4 regions of the Streptomyces sp. NPDC049577 genome follow, and region 1 is predicted to be linked to each of the others. Evidence: riboswitches for the same ligand, from Rfam matches in the RefSeq annotation. Region 1 holds a riboswitch; each other region holds the start of a gene.
What was found. Region 1 has a riboswitch for cobalamin ahead of AB0K09_RS16465 (HoxN/HupN/NixA family nickel/cobalt transporter). Riboswitches for the same ligand answer to the same signal wherever they lie in the genome.
Positions count from the first base shown of each region.

Region 1 (4,185 bases):
AACTGTTCTCGAGCCCGCCCGGTGTGCATCCCCCGTCGCACCGGGCGGGCCATCGTCGTTCCGGGGCCGCTGCCGTTCGGGCCGGCCGTCAGCCGCTGCCGGGCGGGAACTTCAGCAGGGCCACGGCCGCCAGCATCTGTACGCTCACCGCCGCCACCGCCTTGCGGGTCGGCAGATGGTGCTGGCCGCGGATCAGCAGGACGGCCAGCGCGCAGCCGAAGGCCGCCGTCACGGAGGCCGCGGCCCGCACGGGCACCGAGTCCGAGGGCAGCCAGGCGTCGAGGGCCAGCCGGGGCAGGTCGGTCGCCCAGAAGACGAGGACGAACAGACCGGTGGTGGGCGCGAACCTGCCGTTGCCGCCCAGCCGGCGGGCGATGGCATGGGTGACGATCCCCAGCAGCAGGCTGGCCAGCAGCACCACCACGGCACCGATGGCCATCGCCCACAGGGCCAGCGCGGGGCTCACCTCCCACTGGCCCCAGAAGGAGTCCTTGCCCATCGTGCCCATCGCCCCGCACAGCAGGCTCAGGAACGTCGCCGCACCCCACACGCTCCGGTCCCGGGCCTCGTCGAGCACGTCGACGGGCCGGTACCAGAGCCCGAATATCAGGCGGTGCCAGAGCAGCCGGCGCGGCTTGGCGGAGGTGGGCTTCGAGGACGGGGCACTGGTCACGGGCATGGGTGCCGTTTTATCACCGTTCGGCAACTCCGCCGGTGTCGGGCCGTCAGGCGGGCGTCGGCTCGCGGTCGTTCGGGCCGTTCTCCGCGCCGTCGTCCGGGCCGCTGTCCGGACCACCGCCCGGGCTTCGCCCGTGGGTGTCCCCGGCGGCGTCCGGCAGGTACTCCTCGCTGATCTCGCGCGGTCCGAACGGCCACACCTTCTCGTACGCCGCCCACGCGGCGAAGGCCGCGCAGCCGGCGGCGACCCAGGCCAGGGACCATTCGATGGGGTGCCGGCCGGGGGAATTGCGGTCCGCGTAGCCGTAGATGACCAGCCAGCCCACCAGCGCCACCAGGCTCGGCAGCGGATAGAGCCACATCCGGTACGGCCGCGGCAGCCCCGGCTGGCGGCGGCGCAGCACCGTCACGGCCACGATCTGGGCGAGCGCCTGCACCAGCACCATCACGGTGGTCAGCAGCTGGATCAGCGTCGCCAGATCCGTATGACGGCCGATCAGAAACCCCACGGCGCCGATGACGCCCATCGTCACCAGCGGCAGCACCGGGAAGCGGTGGCGCGGGTGCAGGGTGCCGAAGGGGCGGAAGAAGACCTTCTCCCGGGCGGCGTCGTAGGGCACGCGCGAACCGCCCAGCAGCCCGGTGTAGACGGAGGCGAAGGCGGTGACGAGGATCAGCACCGTGACGGCGTTCGCGGCGGCCTTGCCCCAGGTCCTCTCCAGCACCGCCGAGGCCACCGAGGTGGCGGCCGTGGAGCCCGGGTCGAGCATCTCCCGCCAGTCGACCACGCCCAGGGTGCCGATCTGGAGCAGCAGATAGATGACCATGATGCCGAGGATCGAGTAGACGATGGCGCGCGGCAGGGTGCGCCCGGGGTTCTTGATCTCCGCGCCCATGTAGGCGGCGGTGTAGTAACCGCCGTAGTCGTAGATGCCGATGGTCAGACCCGCGGCGAAGCCGATCCAGAAGTGATTGCCCGTCAGCTCGAAGGCGTGGGCGGGGTAGGTGAACGCGAGCGCGGTGCTGAAGTGCGTGAACGCGGCGACGATGACGAGCACGACAGAGGCGATCATCACGCACCACAGCACAGCGGTGATCCGCGCGATGTTCTCCACGCCGCGCCACAGCAGCGCCACGACCACCGCGATCAGCGCCAGCCCGGTCAGATCGCCCTGGCCCGGCGTCATGCCCGGCCAGAGGAAGCCGAGGTACTGGACGAAGCCGATCACGCCCGTCGCCATCGCCAGCGGGATGAACAGCATCGCCGTCCACACGAACAGGAAGGGCATCAGCTTGCCCGTGCGGTACTGGAACGCCTGCCGCAGATAGACGTAACTGCCGCCCGCGCCCGGCAGGGACGCGCCGAGCTCGGCCCAGACCAGACCGTCCGCCAGCGCCAGCACCGCGCCCGCGACGAAGCCGATGACGGCCTGCGGGCCCCCGAAGGCGGCAACCATCAGCGGGATCGTGACGAACGGCCCGATCCCGCACATCTGGCTCATGTTGATGGCGGTGGCCTGGAACAGCCCGATGCGCCGGGCGAAGGCCCCCGGCGGGGCCCCGGCCCCGCCCGGTGAGTCCTTGCCGGCCCGACGGGGCCCGTGCTCAGCGTCTGCCATGGCGGTCAGCCCTTTCTGCTCGTTCCCGCACACGTAGCACCGGCCCGCCCGCGCGTCCATCGCTCCGTGCATACGTGGTGATAACCACTTCTTCGTCAGGGGATGCGGCCGAAACGTTAAGGTGGCCCGGTCGTGGTGCTCGGGAAGACCGGTGACGGACCCTCGTGGTCCCATTCCGGAGCGGCCCTCGCCACTGTGATCGGGGAGTTTCCGTCCCACACCGCGCGTCCACGGGCGCGCGGAGCCACTGGCCGCAGCCGGCTGCCGGGAAGGCGGGGGCGGGCGCGAACGGACCCGTAAGCCAGGAGACCGGCCACGGCACCGAAGAAATGATCCACGAGGTGCTGGAGCGTTCACCCCTGATGTCCGTGAATACCGCCGTGTCCGACCGCGCGCCCGACGGCCCGCCGCCCGCCTTCCGCTGGCGCCGCCAGGACACCGTGCGCACCGCCGGCCTGCTGGCCGTCATCGCCGCCCTGCACGTCGTCGCCTTCGGCGTGCTCTTCCTGCTGGTCGTGCCCAACCACTACCGGGTCGACTCCAAGGTCTTCGGCGTCGGCCTCGGCGTCACCGCCTACACCCTCGGCATGCGGCACGCCTTCGACGCCGACCACATCGCCGCCATCGACAACACCACCCGCAAGCTGATGGCCGACGGCAAGCGCCCGGTCTCGGTCGGCTTCTGGTTCGCCCTCGGCCACTCCAGCGTGGTCGTCGTCATGGCCGCCCTGGTGGCCGGCGGCACCCATCTGGCCGGGGTGCTGATGAACGAGGAGTCCACCACCCACCAGACCCTCGGCGTGGTCGGCACCACCGTCTCCGGCGGCTTCCTCTACCTCATCGCCGCCCTCAACCTCGTCGCCCTCTCCGGCATCCTGCGCATCTTCCGCGCGATGCGCGAGGGACGCTACGACGAGGCCGAGCTGGAACGGCAGCTGGACTCCCGGGGCTTCATGAACCGCCTGCTCGGCCGGCTCACCCGCTCCGTCTCCCGCCCCGGCCAGATGTATCCGCTGGGCTTCCTCTTCGGGCTCGGCTTCGACACCGCCACCGAGGTCACGCTCATGGTGATGGCCGGCAGCGGCGCCGCGGCCGGCCTGCCCTGGTACGCGATCCTGTGCCTGCCGCTGCTCTTCGCGGCCGGCATGAGCCTGTTCGACACGCTCGACGGCACGTTCATGAACTTCGCCTACCAGTGGGCCTTCTCCAACCCGGTGCGCAAGGTCTACTACAACCTCACCATCACCGGGCTGTCGATCGCCGTCGCCTTCCTCATCGGCACCATCGAACTGGTCGGCGTCCTGCACGAGAAGCTCGGGCTGGACGACGGGGTCAGCGGCTGGATCGCCGGGCTGGACCTCGACAACGTCGGCTTCGTCATCGTCGGCCTCTTCGTGGCCGTCTGGGCCCTCGCCCTCGCCTACTGGCGCTTCGCCAAGGTCGAACAGCGCTGGGCGGCCCGCACGGCCGCCGCCCCGGCCTCCGACGGATGACCAACGGCCGCCGGGACGGACGTCAGGCGCCCAGCTCCTTCGCGAGGTAGCGCGCCGTCACGCTCCCGGCGGCCGCCGCCACCTGCTGCGGCGTGCCCGCCGCGACCACGCGCCCGCCCTCGTCGCCGCCCCCGGGGCCGAGGTCCACGACGTGGTCCGCGCCCGCGACCACGGCCATGTCGTGCTCGACGACCACCACCGAGTCGCCCGCCTCCACCAGCCCGTGCAGCTGCCGCAGCAGCACCTCGGTGTCGGCGGGGTGCAGCCCGGTCGTCGGCTCGTCGAGCACGTAGAGGGTGTGCCCGCGCCGGGTGCGCTGGAGCTCCGCGGCGAGCTTGACGCGCTGCGCCTCCCCGCCCGACAGCTCGGTGGCCGGCTGGCCCAGACGCAGATAG
Region 1 is NZ_JBFAPH010000128.1:6,909-11,093, reverse strand. It holds gene AB0K09_RS16475 (YIP1 family protein) at 89-679, opposite strand; gene AB0K09_RS16470 (APC family permease) at 726-2,297, opposite strand; cobalamin riboswitch at 2,414-2,630, shown strand; gene AB0K09_RS16465 (HoxN/HupN/NixA family nickel/cobalt transporter) at 2,660-3,790, shown strand; gene uvrA (excinuclease ABC subunit UvrA) at 3,813-4,185, opposite strand, start outside.

Region 2 (4,185 bases), on a different contig from region 1:
CTTGAAGAGGTTGGAGACCTGCGGCTCGATGCACTCGTACACGCCGGCGATCGAGGCGATGGTCGCGGTGGGCGCGATGGCGAGCAGCAGCGAGTTGCGCATGCCGACCGACGCGATGCGGCCGCGCAGGGCCTCCCAGCGGTCCGCCCAGGCCGGGACGGCGTTCGGGTAGTGGTCCGGGTGCAGCACGCCGCGCGCGGTGCGGGTCGCGGACCAGGCCGGGTGCGGGCCGTGCCGCTCGGCGAGGTCGGCGGACGCCTCGTAGGCCGCGAGCATGATGCGCTCGGAGATCTTGGTGGACAGCTCCTTCGCCTCGGCGGAGTCGAAGGGCAGGCGCAGCCGGAAGAAGACGTCCTGCAGACCCATCAGGCCCAGGCCCACCGGGCGCCAGCGGCTGTTGGAGTTGCCGGCCTGCTCGGTCGGGTAGAAGTTGATGTCCACGACGCGGTCGAGGAAGGTGACGGCCGTGCGGACCGTGCGGTCGAGCTTCTCCCAGTCCATCTCGCCGTCGGTGCCGAGGTGGGCCGCGAGGTTGACCGAGCCGAGGTTGCAGACCGCGGTCTCGCCGTCGTCGGTGACCTCCAGGATCTCCGTGCAGAGGTTGGAGGAGTGGACGACCTTGCCCTTCTCGGCCGTCTGGTTGGCGGTGCGGTTGGCGGCGTCCTTGAACGTCATCCAGCCGTTGCCGGTCTGCGCGAGGGTGCGCATCATGCGGGCGTAGAGCACGCGGGCCGGGATCTGCTTGACGGCCTTGCCCTCGGCCTCGTAGCGGCGGTAGGCGGCGTCGAACTCGTCGCCGTACAGGTCGACCAGGTCCGGCGTGTCGGCGGGGGAGAACAGCGACCAGTCGGCATCGGCCTCGACGCGGCGCATGAACTCGTCCGGGATCCAGTGGGCGATGTTCAGGTTGTGGGTGCGGCGGGCCTCCTCACCGGTGTTGTCGCGGAGCTCCAGGAACTCCTCGATGTCGGCGTGCCAGGTCTCCAGGTAGACGCAGGCGGCGCCCTTGCGGCGGCCGCCCTGGTTCACCGCGGCGACGGAGGCGTCGAGGGTGCGCAGGAACGGCACGATGCCGTTGGAGTGACCGTTGGTCCCCCGGATGAGGGAGCCGCGCGAACGGATGCGCGAGTAGGAGAGGCCGATGCCGCCCGCGTGCTTGGAGAGCCGCGCGACCTGGTGGTAGCGCTCGTAGATCGAGTCCAGCTCGTCCAGCGGCGAGTCCAGCAGATAGCAGGAGGACATCTGCGGGTGGCGGGTGCCGGAGTTGAAGAGAGTGGGGGAGGAGGGCAGGTAGGAGAGCGTGCTGGTGAGCCGGTAGAGCTCGGCGACGTCCTCCAGGGCCCGCTCCGAGTGGTCCTCGGCCAGACCGCAGGCGACGCGCAGCAGGAAGTGCTGCGGGGTCTCGACGACCTGCCGGGTGATGGGGTGGCGCAGCAGGTAGCGGCTGTGCAGGGTGCGCAGGCCGAAGTAGCCGAAGCGGTCGTCGGCGCCGTCGGCGAGGGCGGCGTCGACCAGGGCGTCCAGGCGCTCGGCGTGCTGGCGCACGAAGGCGGCGGTGTCGTCCGCGATCAGGCCCTCGCGGTGGCCGACGGCGACCGAGGCGGAGAAGGAGGTCGCGCCCTGTCCGGCGGCCTCCTCCGCGATGGCGCGGGTGAGCAGCCGGGCGGCGAGCTTGGAGTACTCGGGCTCCTCGGCGATCAGACCGGCCGCGGCCTCCGTGGCGAGGGAGCGCAGCTCGGCCTCGTCCGAGCCGGGGTGACGGCCCCGCAGCGCGGCGGCGGCGACCTTGCCCGGGTCGGTGGCGGGCAGATCTGCGGTGAGATCGGTCAGGGTGCGCAGCAGCGCGGTCCCGGGACCGCCGGCGTCCGTGGTGGTGACGGAACCTGAAACCGGATCTGCGGGCGCGATGGTCACGTGTGGCTCTCCCTCGCTCGGCTGGGGGCCTGGGCGGGAGGTGCTCGACGGATCGCTCGCCGGCATGCCACGTGCACGAGGGCATGCCGCACAGCGCCCATCGGCCCAACCGCGAGGCCCGGACGTCTTCCAACACCCGTGCCGAGCGGGCTCGGTCGTGGGTGTGCTGCCGGCAGGTCCTCGGACTGGTGGTGCGTATATGGGCACACATACACCGTTGCGGGACAGTTCCGGATTTCCACCGGATTCCCCTGCGGCGACAGCGAGGACGAGCATACATCTAGTGCCGGGCTCCGTACGCGCCCCCACATGTTGTGTCGCCCCGTCATGAGGTGGTCGCGGAATGTGCTAACGGGCAAGCGGAGGAGGCATGCGAGAGGGGGCCGCCACGCCCCGTCGTGCGGGTCGTGACGGCCCCCTGGAGGGCCGGGGCGAGGGGGCCCGGCGGGCCCCCGCTCCTAGTGCCCGCCGGGCGCTCCAGCCGTCGCCGGGGGCAGCTCCGCGCTCACCCCGGGATCGCCGGCATCGGCCGTGTAGTCCGAGGCGCGCGTCTGGTCCACCCCGTCCGGCGCCTTGACCGCGCGCAGCACGAACGTCGCCACGATGACGACGATCACATTGAGGACGAAGGCCGTCAGCCCGATGTACCCCTTCTCCCCGATGAGCGGGATCAGGTTGGTGTTCCCGAAATGCGGCTGGGTCGCGCTCGGCGTCTCGTACGCCTTCCACGTCCCGTACGCCATGCCCGCCGCCCAGCCGGCGAGCAGCGCCCAGCGGTGGGCCCAGCGGGTGAAGAGGCCGCCGACGAGCGCCGGCACCGTCTGGAGGATCCAGATGCCGCCGAGCAGCTGGAAGTTGATCGCCACCGTCTTGTCCATCGTGAGGACGAAGGCGAGCGCGCCCACCTTGACCAGCAGCGAGGCGAGCTTGGAGACCTTCGCCTCGTGCTCCGGCGACGCGTCCGGCCGGATGAACTCCTTGTAGATGTTGCGCGTGAAGAGATTTGCGGCGGCTATCGACATGATGGCCGCCGGCACGAGCGCCCCGATGCCGATCGCGGCGAACGCCACGCCCGTGAACCAGTCCGGGAACATGTTCTCGAAGAGCTGCGGGATCGCCAGCTGGCCGTTCTTGACCTTGATCCCGGCGGCGATGGCCATGAAGCCGAGCATCGCCAGCAGGCCCAGCATCAGCGAGTACAGCGGCAGGATCGTGGTGTTGCGGCGGATGACGTTGCGGCTGCGGCTGGAGAGCACGGCCGTGACCGAGTGTGGATAGAGGAACAGCGCCATCGCCGAGCCGAGCGCGAGCGTCGCGTACGACCACTGCGCCTGCCCCCCGGTGATCAGCGAACCGCTCGGCTTCCCGGTCTTGGGGTTTGTGGTCGCGAACGCCTCGCCCGCCTTCGCGAAGATATGGTCGAAGCCGCCCAGGCGGATCGGGATGTAGACGATCGCCACGCCGATGACGATGTAGATCAACGCGTCCTTGACGAAGGCGATCAGCGCCGGCGCGCGCAGCCCGGAGGAGTAGGTGTAGGCCGCGAGCACACCGAAGGCGATCAGCAGCGGCAGGTCCTTGACGAACCAGTTGGTGTTCTCGCCGCCGCCCACGCCCATGACGTCCAGAACGGCCTGTATTCCGACGAGTTGGAGGGCGATGTACGGCATCGTCGCGAGGATCCCGGTGAGCGCGAGCGCCAGCGAGAGCCCCCGGGACCCGAAGCGGCCGCGCACGAAGTCCGAGGACGTCACGTATCCGTGCTTGTGCGCCACCGACCACAGGCGCGGCAGGAAGGTGAAGACGAGCGGGTAGCACAGGATCGTGTACGGCACCGCGAAGAAGCCCGCGGCCCCGCCCGCGTAGATCGCCGCGGGGACGGCGACGAAGGTGTACGCCGTGTAGAGGTCGCCGCCGAGCAGGAACCAGGTGATCCAGGTGCCGAAGGAGCGGCCGCCGAGCCCCCACTCGTCGAGGTTGTCGGCGTTCTCGGCACGCCGCCAGCGCGAGGCCAGGAAGCCCATGACCGTCACGACCAGGAAGAAGATGATGAAGACGGCGAGTGCCACGCCGTTCACGCCGTCCTTCACCGCTGCTCACCGCCCCGGCGGGCGCGGGTCGTCCGCTCGTGCCGGCGCACGATGGCGTAGGCGACGACCGTGAGGGCCGTGGAGAGCACCACCCACAGCATCTGGTACCAGTAGAAGAACGGGATGCCGATGAGGGCCGGGGTGAGCCGGGAGTAGGAGTCGACCCACAGCATCGCCCCGA
Region 2 is NZ_JBFAPH010000011.1:15,675-19,859, reverse strand. It holds gene AB0K09_RS02905 (ribonucleoside-diphosphate reductase subunit alpha) at 1-1,914, opposite strand, end outside; cobalamin riboswitch at 2,068-2,203, opposite strand; gene mctP (monocarboxylate uptake permease MctP) at 2,373-4,004, opposite strand; gene AB0K09_RS02895 (DUF3311 domain-containing protein) at 4,001-4,185, opposite strand, start outside.
Region 2: another riboswitch for cobalamin. It lies ahead of AB0K09_RS02905 (ribonucleoside-diphosphate reductase subunit alpha); the one in region 1 lies ahead of AB0K09_RS16465 (HoxN/HupN/NixA family nickel/cobalt transporter).

Region 3 (4,185 bases), on a different contig from region 1:
TCGGCCAGCTCCTCGGGCCGGTCCACGAACCGCACCACGACGCCCGGTTCGGCCGCCAGCGCGTCCACGTCCGTGAAGTTGGACATCAGCGGCACCGCGCAGACGGCCACGCGCAGCACGTCGCCGCCGTACGGCGGCGCGACCACCGACTCGCGGACGGCGCCGCGCAGCGACACGCGCAGCCCGTCCTCCTCGTCGATGCCGAGCCCGTGCGCGAACGGCAGCACGCCCACCGTCGGACGGCCGGTCAGCTCGCGCAGCATGTCCAGGCCGGGCTCCAGCAGCGTGACATCGCCGCGGAACTTGTTGACGAGGTAACCCGCTACCAGCTCCTGGTCCTCGCGGGACAACAGCGCGGTCGTGCCGAAGAAGGAGGCGAAGACGCCGCCCCGGTCGATGTCGCCGACCACCACGACCGGCAGTCGCGCGGCCCGTGCGAGGCCCATGTTGACGATGTCGCTGCGCCGCAGATTGATCTCGGCCGGGCTGCCGGCGCCCTCGCAGATCACCGCGTCGTGCGTGCGCCGCAGCTCGGCCAGGCACTCGGTGACCGTGCCGAACAACTGCTCCTGCCGGCCCGCGTGGTAGCCACGGGCGCTGAGCTCGCCGACCGGCTTGCCCATCAGCACGACCTGGCTGCTGCGGTCGCCGCCGGGCTTGAGCAGCACCGGGTTCATCAGCGCCGTCGGCTCCACGCCGGCCGCCGCGGCCTGCATGGCCTGCGCCCGGCCTATCTCCGCGCCCTCGCGCGTGACATAGGAGTTGAGCGACATGTTCTGCGCCTTGAAGGGCGCCACCTTTACGCCCTTGCGGGCCAGCCAGCGGCAGATGCCCGCGGTCACCACGCTCTTGCCCGCGTCGGAGGTGGTCCCGGCCACCAGCAGGCCCCCGCCCAGCGGGCCGCCCGGCCCGCGCCCGTCCGTCGTCACCGGTTCCTCCTCGTGGACACCGTCGGTTGCGCCTTCGAGAGCCTGCCCAGCGCGCGGGTGCGGGAGACGGCGTACCGGCAGGCGACGGAGGCGCCCAGGGCCAGGACCGCGACCCGGCGCGAGAGCCGCACCGCGCGCTCGATGTCGCGCACCTCGACCGGGCGGTTCTCCTCGCCCAGCACGGGCCGGTGCTCGACGCGGCCGGAGTAGGCGAGGGTGCCGCCGAGCCGCACGCCCAGGGCCCCGGCGAAGGCCGCCTCCACCGGGCCGGCGTTGGGGCTCGGGTGCCGGGAGGCGTCCCGCCGGGCGATCCGCCAGGCGCCGCGCCGGTCCGGGCCGGCGAGCACGGTGAGGGCGGCGGTCAGCCGCGCGCCGGGCCAGCCGACGGCGTCGTCGAGCCGGGCCGAGGCCCAGCCGAACCGCAGGTGGCGGGGCGACTTGTGACCCACCATCGCGTCGAGCGTGTTGACCGCGCGGAAGCCGACCAGCCCGGGCACCCCCGCGAGGGCGCCCCAGACCAGCGCGCCGACGACGGCGTCGGAGGTGTTCTCGGCCACGGACTCCACCACGGCGCGGGCGATCTGCTGGTGGTCCAGGGCCTGCGGGTCGCGCCCGCACAGGTGCGGCAGCCGCTCCCGGGCCACGTCCAGGTCCCCGGCGGCGAGCGCCCCGCCGACGGCCCGTGCCTCGCGGCCCAGCGAGGTGCCGCCCAGCACGGCCCAGACGGCGGCCGCGGTCAGCGCGGTCTCGGCCGTACGGGAGCCGCGTACGGCGCGGGTGAGCAGCGCGGCGGCGGCGGTGGCGCCGCCCGCGCAGAGCAGGGTGTGCAGGGTTCCGCGACCTCGGTGGTCGCGCCACAGCCGGTCCTCGACGGCCTGCGCGGCACGGCCGAACGCGGCGACCGGGTGACCGCGGCGGGGATCGCCGAGCACCAGGTCGCCGAGAAAGCCGAGCGCCGCGCCGGACGCGTAGACCGCGGTGCGGCCGGGCATGGCGATGTGTCCTCACTCAGGGTCCGCGCCCTGGATCGACGTGACCGGCGACCAGAGTCTCCTGGCTCCCGGATCCGCGTCGCCCCCGGCCTTCCAGCCGCCTTCGTACGGCCGTGGCCCTCATGACGGGGGTGCGCTCCCCGGTGACAGTGGCGGGACCGCGCCGGACTCGCACCGGCTTCCTCTGCTGTCGCCGTTTGGCGTTCGGCAGTCCACCACGAGCCGGAGCCAAGGTCAACTCTCCCCAGGGGCCCGGGAGCCCGGAACGCCGGACGGGCCGAGCGGATGTCCGCTCGGTCCGTCCGGCGCGCAGCGGCCGTGACGGCCGCGAAGAGGCGTGGTCAGCCCACGATCAGATAGATCCCGTACCCCACGGCCGCCGCGCACAGCGCGTAGCAGAGGTAGGCACCCGTGCGGGCCAGGGCCGCGCCGCTGCCCGCCTGCCCGGCGGGGCGGGACGTGCCGACGATGCCGAGGGTGAAGACACCCACCAGGGCGACGGTGACCAGGACGCTGACGCCGAAGACCTGGCCGAGGGCCATCCAGTTGATGTGCATGGTCGCTTCCTAGGCTGCGGTCTCGGACGTGGCCAGCGGGCCCGCCGGCGGCGGGGCGACGGCCTTGAGGGCGGCGGTGACGACACCGGCCGGCTCCGCGGCGGGGGCGGCGGGGGCGTCGGTGACGTTGTCGTGCGTGACCGGCTTGCGGCGCGAGGCCGCCCAGATCGCGCCGCTCGCGGCGAGGGCGAGGACGGCCACCGCGGCGACGCCCCAGTCGCCCTGGTCGGCGAGGAGGGCGGCCGCGCCGGCGACGAGACCGGCGGCCGGGAGGGTCAGGCCCCAGGCGAGGACCATGCGGCCGGCCGTGGACCAGCGCACCACGCCGCCCTTGCGGCCGAGGCCGGCGCCCATGACCGAGCCGGAGCAGACCTGGGTGGTGGAGAGCGCGAAGCCGATGTGCGAGGAGGCGAGGATCACCGTGGCGGCACCGGTCTGGGCGGCGAAGCCCTGCGCCGGGCGGATGTCGGTGAGGCCCTTGCCGAGCGTCTGGATGATGCGCCAGCCGCCCAGGTACGTGCCGAGCGCGATGGCCAGGCCGGCCGAGACGACGACCCACAGCGGCGGGTCGGAGTGCGGGGCGATGACGCCACCGGTGACCAGCGCGAGGGTGATGACGCCCATCGTCTTCTGCGCGTCGTTGGTGCCGTGCGCGAGGGAGACCAGGGCGGCCGAGGCGATCTGGCCGGCGCGGTAGCCCTTCGCGGTGTCCTGCTCGTCGCGGCCGCGGGAGAGGCGGTAGGTGAGCCGGGTCGCGGCCGTGGAGGCGATGCCGGCCACGATCGGGGCGCACACCGCCGGGATGAGGACCTTCATGACGATCGCGTCACCGTGCACGCCGTGCGTACCCACCGAAACCAGGGTGGCGCCGATCAGACCGCCGAAGAGGGCGTGCGAGGAGCTGGAGGGCAGGCCCGCCAGCCACGTCAGCAGGTTCCAGACGATCGCCCCGACCAGTCCGGCGAAGATGATCTCGGGTCTGACCCCGGCCTTCTCGTCGATGATGCCGCCGGAGATCGTCTTGGCGACCTCCACGGACAGGAACGCGCCGACGAGGTTGAGTGCCGCCGACATCGCGACGGCGGTCTTCGGCTTGAGAGCGCCGGTGGAGATGGTGGTGGCCATGGCGTTGGCCGTGTCGTGGAAGCCGTTCGTAAAGTCGAACACCAAGGCCGTGACGATCACGATCCCGATGAGAAGCGTGATGTGTTCCATTCACCCAGGCAATCAGTTCGGTGGTCAGTACGCGGCGACCGTAGGGACTCCGGGTGAACGGAAGGTGAACTGGGTCGGGCGGCGCCATGACACCCACCGGAGGCGGACAACGATGACGGATCTGGCCGAGCGCGACGAGATACGCCGGGCATGGGCAAAAGTCGTGGCCACGGCCCGGCGCACCACGGCCGAGGGCCTGGTGGTGGGCACCTCCGGGAACGTCTCCGCCCGGATCGGGGACGTGGTCCTCGTCACACCCACCGGCGTGCCCTACGACCGGCTCGGGCCCGGGGACGCCGTCGGCGTCGGCCTCGACGGCCGCCGGCTGTTCGGCGCACTGCTCCCCACCAGCGAGTTGCCCATGCACCTCGCCGTCTACCGGGCCACCGACGCAGCCGCGATCGTGCACACCCACGCCGTGCACGCCACGGCCGTCTCCACCCTGGTCACCGAGATGCCGCTGATCCACTACATGGCCGCCGCCCTCGGCGG
Region 3 is NZ_JBFAPH010000313.1:1,768-5,952, reverse strand. It holds gene AB0K09_RS26655 (cobyric acid synthase) at 1-896, opposite strand, end outside; gene AB0K09_RS26650 (cobalamin biosynthesis protein) at 926-1,921, opposite strand; cobalamin riboswitch at 1,976-2,107, opposite strand; gene AB0K09_RS26645 (hypothetical protein) at 2,263-2,478, opposite strand; gene AB0K09_RS26640 (inorganic phosphate transporter) at 2,488-3,693, opposite strand; gene AB0K09_RS26635 (class II aldolase/adducin family protein) at 3,806-4,185, shown strand, end outside.
Region 3: another riboswitch for cobalamin. It lies ahead of AB0K09_RS26650 (cobalamin biosynthesis protein); the one in region 1 lies ahead of AB0K09_RS16465 (HoxN/HupN/NixA family nickel/cobalt transporter).

Region 4 (4,185 bases), on a different contig from region 1:
GACCACCGTGGACGACCTCACCCGGCGTTGGGCGACCGACCCCCGCTGGAAGGGCATCGAGCGGACCTACGGCGCCGAGGACGTCATCCGGCTGTCCGGCAGCGTCCGCGAGGAGCACACCCTGGCCCGCCGCGGGGCCGAGCGCCTGTGGCGGCAACTGCACGAGCGCGACTACGTGCACGCCCTCGGCGCGCTCACCGGCGGACAGGCCGTGCAGATGGTCAAGGCCGGACTGCAGGCCGTCTACCTCTCCGGCCGGCAGGTCGCCGCCGACGCCACGGCACTGACCGGCTCCACCGAGGAGGAGCAGTTCCACTGAGCGCTCCCACCGGCCACGGAGATCCACCATCGACGCCTACGCCCACCCCCTCGTCCGGCCTCCGGAGGCACAGTCGTGAACACCACCCTCACCCGTATCGGGATCGTCGGCGGCGGGCAGATGGGCGCCGGCATCGCCGAGGTCTGCGCCCGCGCCGGGCTCGACACCGTCGTCTGCGAGGCCGACGCCACCGCCGCCCGCGCCGCACGGGACCGCGTGACCGCCTCCCTCGAACGCGCCGTCACCAAGGGCAAGCTGGACGGGGCGAGCGCCCAGGACGCCCTCGCCCGGCTCGCCTTCTCCGGCAGCCTCGACGACCTCGCCGACCGCCACCTCGTCATCGAGGCCGTCAGCGAGAACGCCGAGGTGAAGACCGAGGTCTTCGCCGCCGTCGACAAGATCGTTGAGGATCCGGAGGCGATCCTCGCCACCAACACCTCCTCGATCCCCGTGATGCGCCTCGGCATGGCGACACGCCGTGCCGACCGCGTGGTCGGACTGCACTTCTTCAACCCCGTGCCCGTCCTGCCCCTGGTCGAGGTCGTCTCCTCCCTGCACACCACGGCCGCGACCGCGGACGCCGTCGAGACCTTCGCCACCCGCACCCTGGGCAAGACGGTCGTACGGTCCCGGGACCGCGCCGGCTTCGTCGTCAACGCCCTCCTGATCCCCTATCTGCTCTCCGCGATCCGCATGGCCGAGTCCGGCTTCGCCACCGCGACCGACCTCGACACCGGCATGGAGCTCGGCTGCGCTCATCCGATGGGCCCGCTCCGGCTCGCCGACCTGATCGGCCTGGACACCGTCGCCTCCATCGCGGAATCCCTCTACGAGGAGTTCAAGGAACCGCTCTACGCCCCGCCCCCGCTGCTGCTGCGCATGGTGGAGGCGGGGCTGCTCGGCCGCAAGACGGGCCGGGGGTTCCACACCTACGGCCGGTGACGAAGAAGTTCCCGGCGACGGCCGGGGCCGCACCGGAGGGCGCGGCGTGATGTGTGACCGGTATGTGAACAACCCTGTCCCGGCCGGCGACCCTCCCTCTAGGGTGGCCAGTGCAGCCGGTTCGCCCTGCTCGCCAGGCAGGCGCGTCGCAAGAGGGAACCCGGTGGGAATCCGGGACTGCCCCGCAGCGGTGAGCGGGAACGACCGCCGTCATACGCACTGGGCCCGGGCGGGTCCGGGAAGCGACGGCCAGTAGGTGTCTGCCCCGGCAGACGCGCCCGCGAGTCCGAAGACCTGCCGCTGCCCGCGCGCGAGCGTTCGCGCGCGGAGATCCCGGTGACCTCGAGGGCGGGTCGGCGTACACATCCAACGGGCCCGCGCAACGGCGGCGACCCGCCGGATCCGTCACCCTTCGCGTCCTCGCCGGGTTTCCGAGGTGCTGAACAGAAACTCGCGAAGGAGAGTTCCGTGACCAGCAAGTCCGCAGCCGCGGCAGCACGCGCCACCGTTCACGGCTACCCCCGGCAGGGCCAGGGCCGTGAACTGAAGAAGGCGATCGAGGGCTACTGGAAGGGCCGCGTCACCGCCGGTGCCCTCCGGGAGACGGCCGCCGAACTGCGCGCCGCCAACTGGCGGCAGCTCGCCGACGCCAGCGTCCACGAGGTGCCGACCGGCGACTTCTCGTACTACGACCACGTCCTGGACACCAGCGTCATGGTCGGCGCGATCCCCGCCCGCCACCGCGCCGCCGTCGCGGCGGACCCCCTGGACGGGTACTTCGCCATGGCCCGCGGCACTCAGGACGTGGCACCACTGGAGATGACCAAGTGGTTCGACACCAACTACCACTACCTGGTCCCCGAGCTCGGCCCCGACACCGTCTTCACCGCCGACTCCGCCAACCAGGTCACGGAACTGGGAGAGGCCCTCGCCCTCGGCCTCACCGCCCGACCGGTCCTCGTCGGACCGGTCACCTACCTGCTGCTGGCCAAGCCCGCGCCCGGCGTCGCCGCCGGCTTCGAACCGCTCACCCTCCTCGACCGGCTGCTGCCCGTCTACGCCGAGGTCCTCGCGGACCTGCGGGCCGCCGGGGCCGAATGGGTCCAACTCGACGAGCCCGCCCTGGTCCAGGACCGCACCCCGGCCGAGCTGAACGCCGCCGGCCGCGCCTACCGCGAGCTGGGCACCCTCACCGACCGCCCCAAGCTGCTCGTCGCCTCCTACTTCGACCGCCTCGGCGAGGCCCTGCCGGTCCTGGCCAAGGCCCCCGTCGACGGCCTCGCCCTCGACTTCACCCGGTCCGCCGCCGCCAACCTCGACGACCTCGCGGCCGTCGGCGGCCTGCCCGGCAAACGCCTGGTCGCCGGCGTGGTCGACGGCCGCAACGTATGGATCGACGACCTCGAGAGGTCCCTGTCCACCCTCGGCACCCTCCTCGGCCTCGCCGACCGGGTCGACGTCGCCCCCTCCTGCTCCCTGCTGCACGTCCCCCTGGACGCCACGGCCGAGCGCGACATCGACGGACAGATCCTCCGCTGGCTCTCCTTCGCCCGCCAGAAGGCCCGGGAGGTCGTCACCCTCGCCAGGGGACTCGCGCACGGCACCGACGCCATCGCCGCCGAACTCGCCGCCAACCGCGCCGACCGCGCCTCGCGCGCCGGCTCGGCGATCACCCGGGACCCGGCGGTGCGCGCCCGCGCCGCCGCCGTCATCGCCGCCGACGCGCACCGGTCCCAGCCCTACCCCGAGCGCGCGGCCGCCCAGCGCGCCCACCTGCGGCTCCCGCCGCTGCCGACCACCACGATCGGCTCCTTCCCGCAGACCACCGAGCTGCGCACGGCCCGCGCCGACCTGCGCGCCGGACGCATCGGCACCGCGGCCTACGAGGAGCGGATCGAGGCCGAGATCCGCGAGGTCGTCTCCTTCCAGGAGAAGACCGGCCTCGACGTCCTCGTGCACGGCGAGCCCGAGCGCAACGACATGGTCCAGTACTTCGCCGAGCAGCTCACCGGCTACCTGGCCACCCAGCACGGCTGGGTCCAGTCGTACGGCACCCGCTACGTCCGCCCGCCGGTCCTCGCCGGCGACATCTCCCGCTCCGAGCCCATGACGGTCCGCTGGACCCGCTACGCGCAGTCGCTCACCGAGCGCCCGGTCAAGGGCATGCTCACCGGCCCGGTCACCATGCTCGCCTGGTCCTTCGTCCGCGACGACCAGCCCCTCGCCGACACGGCCCGGCAGGTCGCCCTGGCCCTGCGCGACGAGGTGAACGACCTGGAGGCCGCCGGGACACCGGTGATCCAGGTGGACGAGCCCGCCCTCCGCGAGACCCTCCCGCTGCGCGCCGCCGACCACGCGGCGTACCTCGCCTGGGCCACCGAGTCCTTCCGTCTCGCCACGAGCGGCGTCCGGCCGGACACCCAGATCCACACCCACATGTGCTACGCCGAGTTCGGCGACGTCCTGGCGGCCATCGACGACCTCGACGCGGACGTCATCAGCCTGGAGGCGGCCCGCTCGCACATGCAGGTCGCCGGGGAGCTGGCCACGGCGGGCTACCCGCGCGAGGCCGGCCCCGGCGTCTACGACATCCACTCGCCGCGCGTCCCCGGCATCGGCGAGGTGGCGGACCTGCTGCGGAAGGCCCTGTCCGCGATCCCCGCCGACCGCCTGTGGGTCAACCCCGACTGCGGCCTGAAGACCCGCGGCCGGCCCGAGGTCCGCGCCTCCCTGGAGAACCTGGTGGCGGCGGCCCGCGAGGTCCGCGAGGAACTGGGCGGCACGGCCTCCTGACACCACGGCCCGGACCAGTGCGGTAGCGCCGGCCCGGGCCTCACCCCGTCACCGCGGCACCCCCGGCGTGTGTGGGGGAAACCTCGCACACGCAGGCCCTCAGCACAGGCGCGTGTGGGGGCAGACGCTGT
Region 4 is NZ_JBFAPH010000351.1:1,552-5,736, forward strand. It holds partial or broken gene AB0K09_RS27925 (isocitrate lyase) at 1-277, shown strand, start outside; gene AB0K09_RS27930 (3-hydroxybutyryl-CoA dehydrogenase) at 395-1,261, shown strand; cobalamin riboswitch at 1,412-1,557, shown strand; gene metE (5-methyltetrahydropteroyltriglutamate--homocysteine S-methyltransferase) at 1,730-4,054, shown strand; partial or broken gene AB0K09_RS27940 (PASTA domain-containing protein) at 4,154-4,185, opposite strand, start outside.
Region 4: another riboswitch for cobalamin. It lies ahead of metE (5-methyltetrahydropteroyltriglutamate--homocysteine S-methyltransferase); the one in region 1 lies ahead of AB0K09_RS16465 (HoxN/HupN/NixA family nickel/cobalt transporter).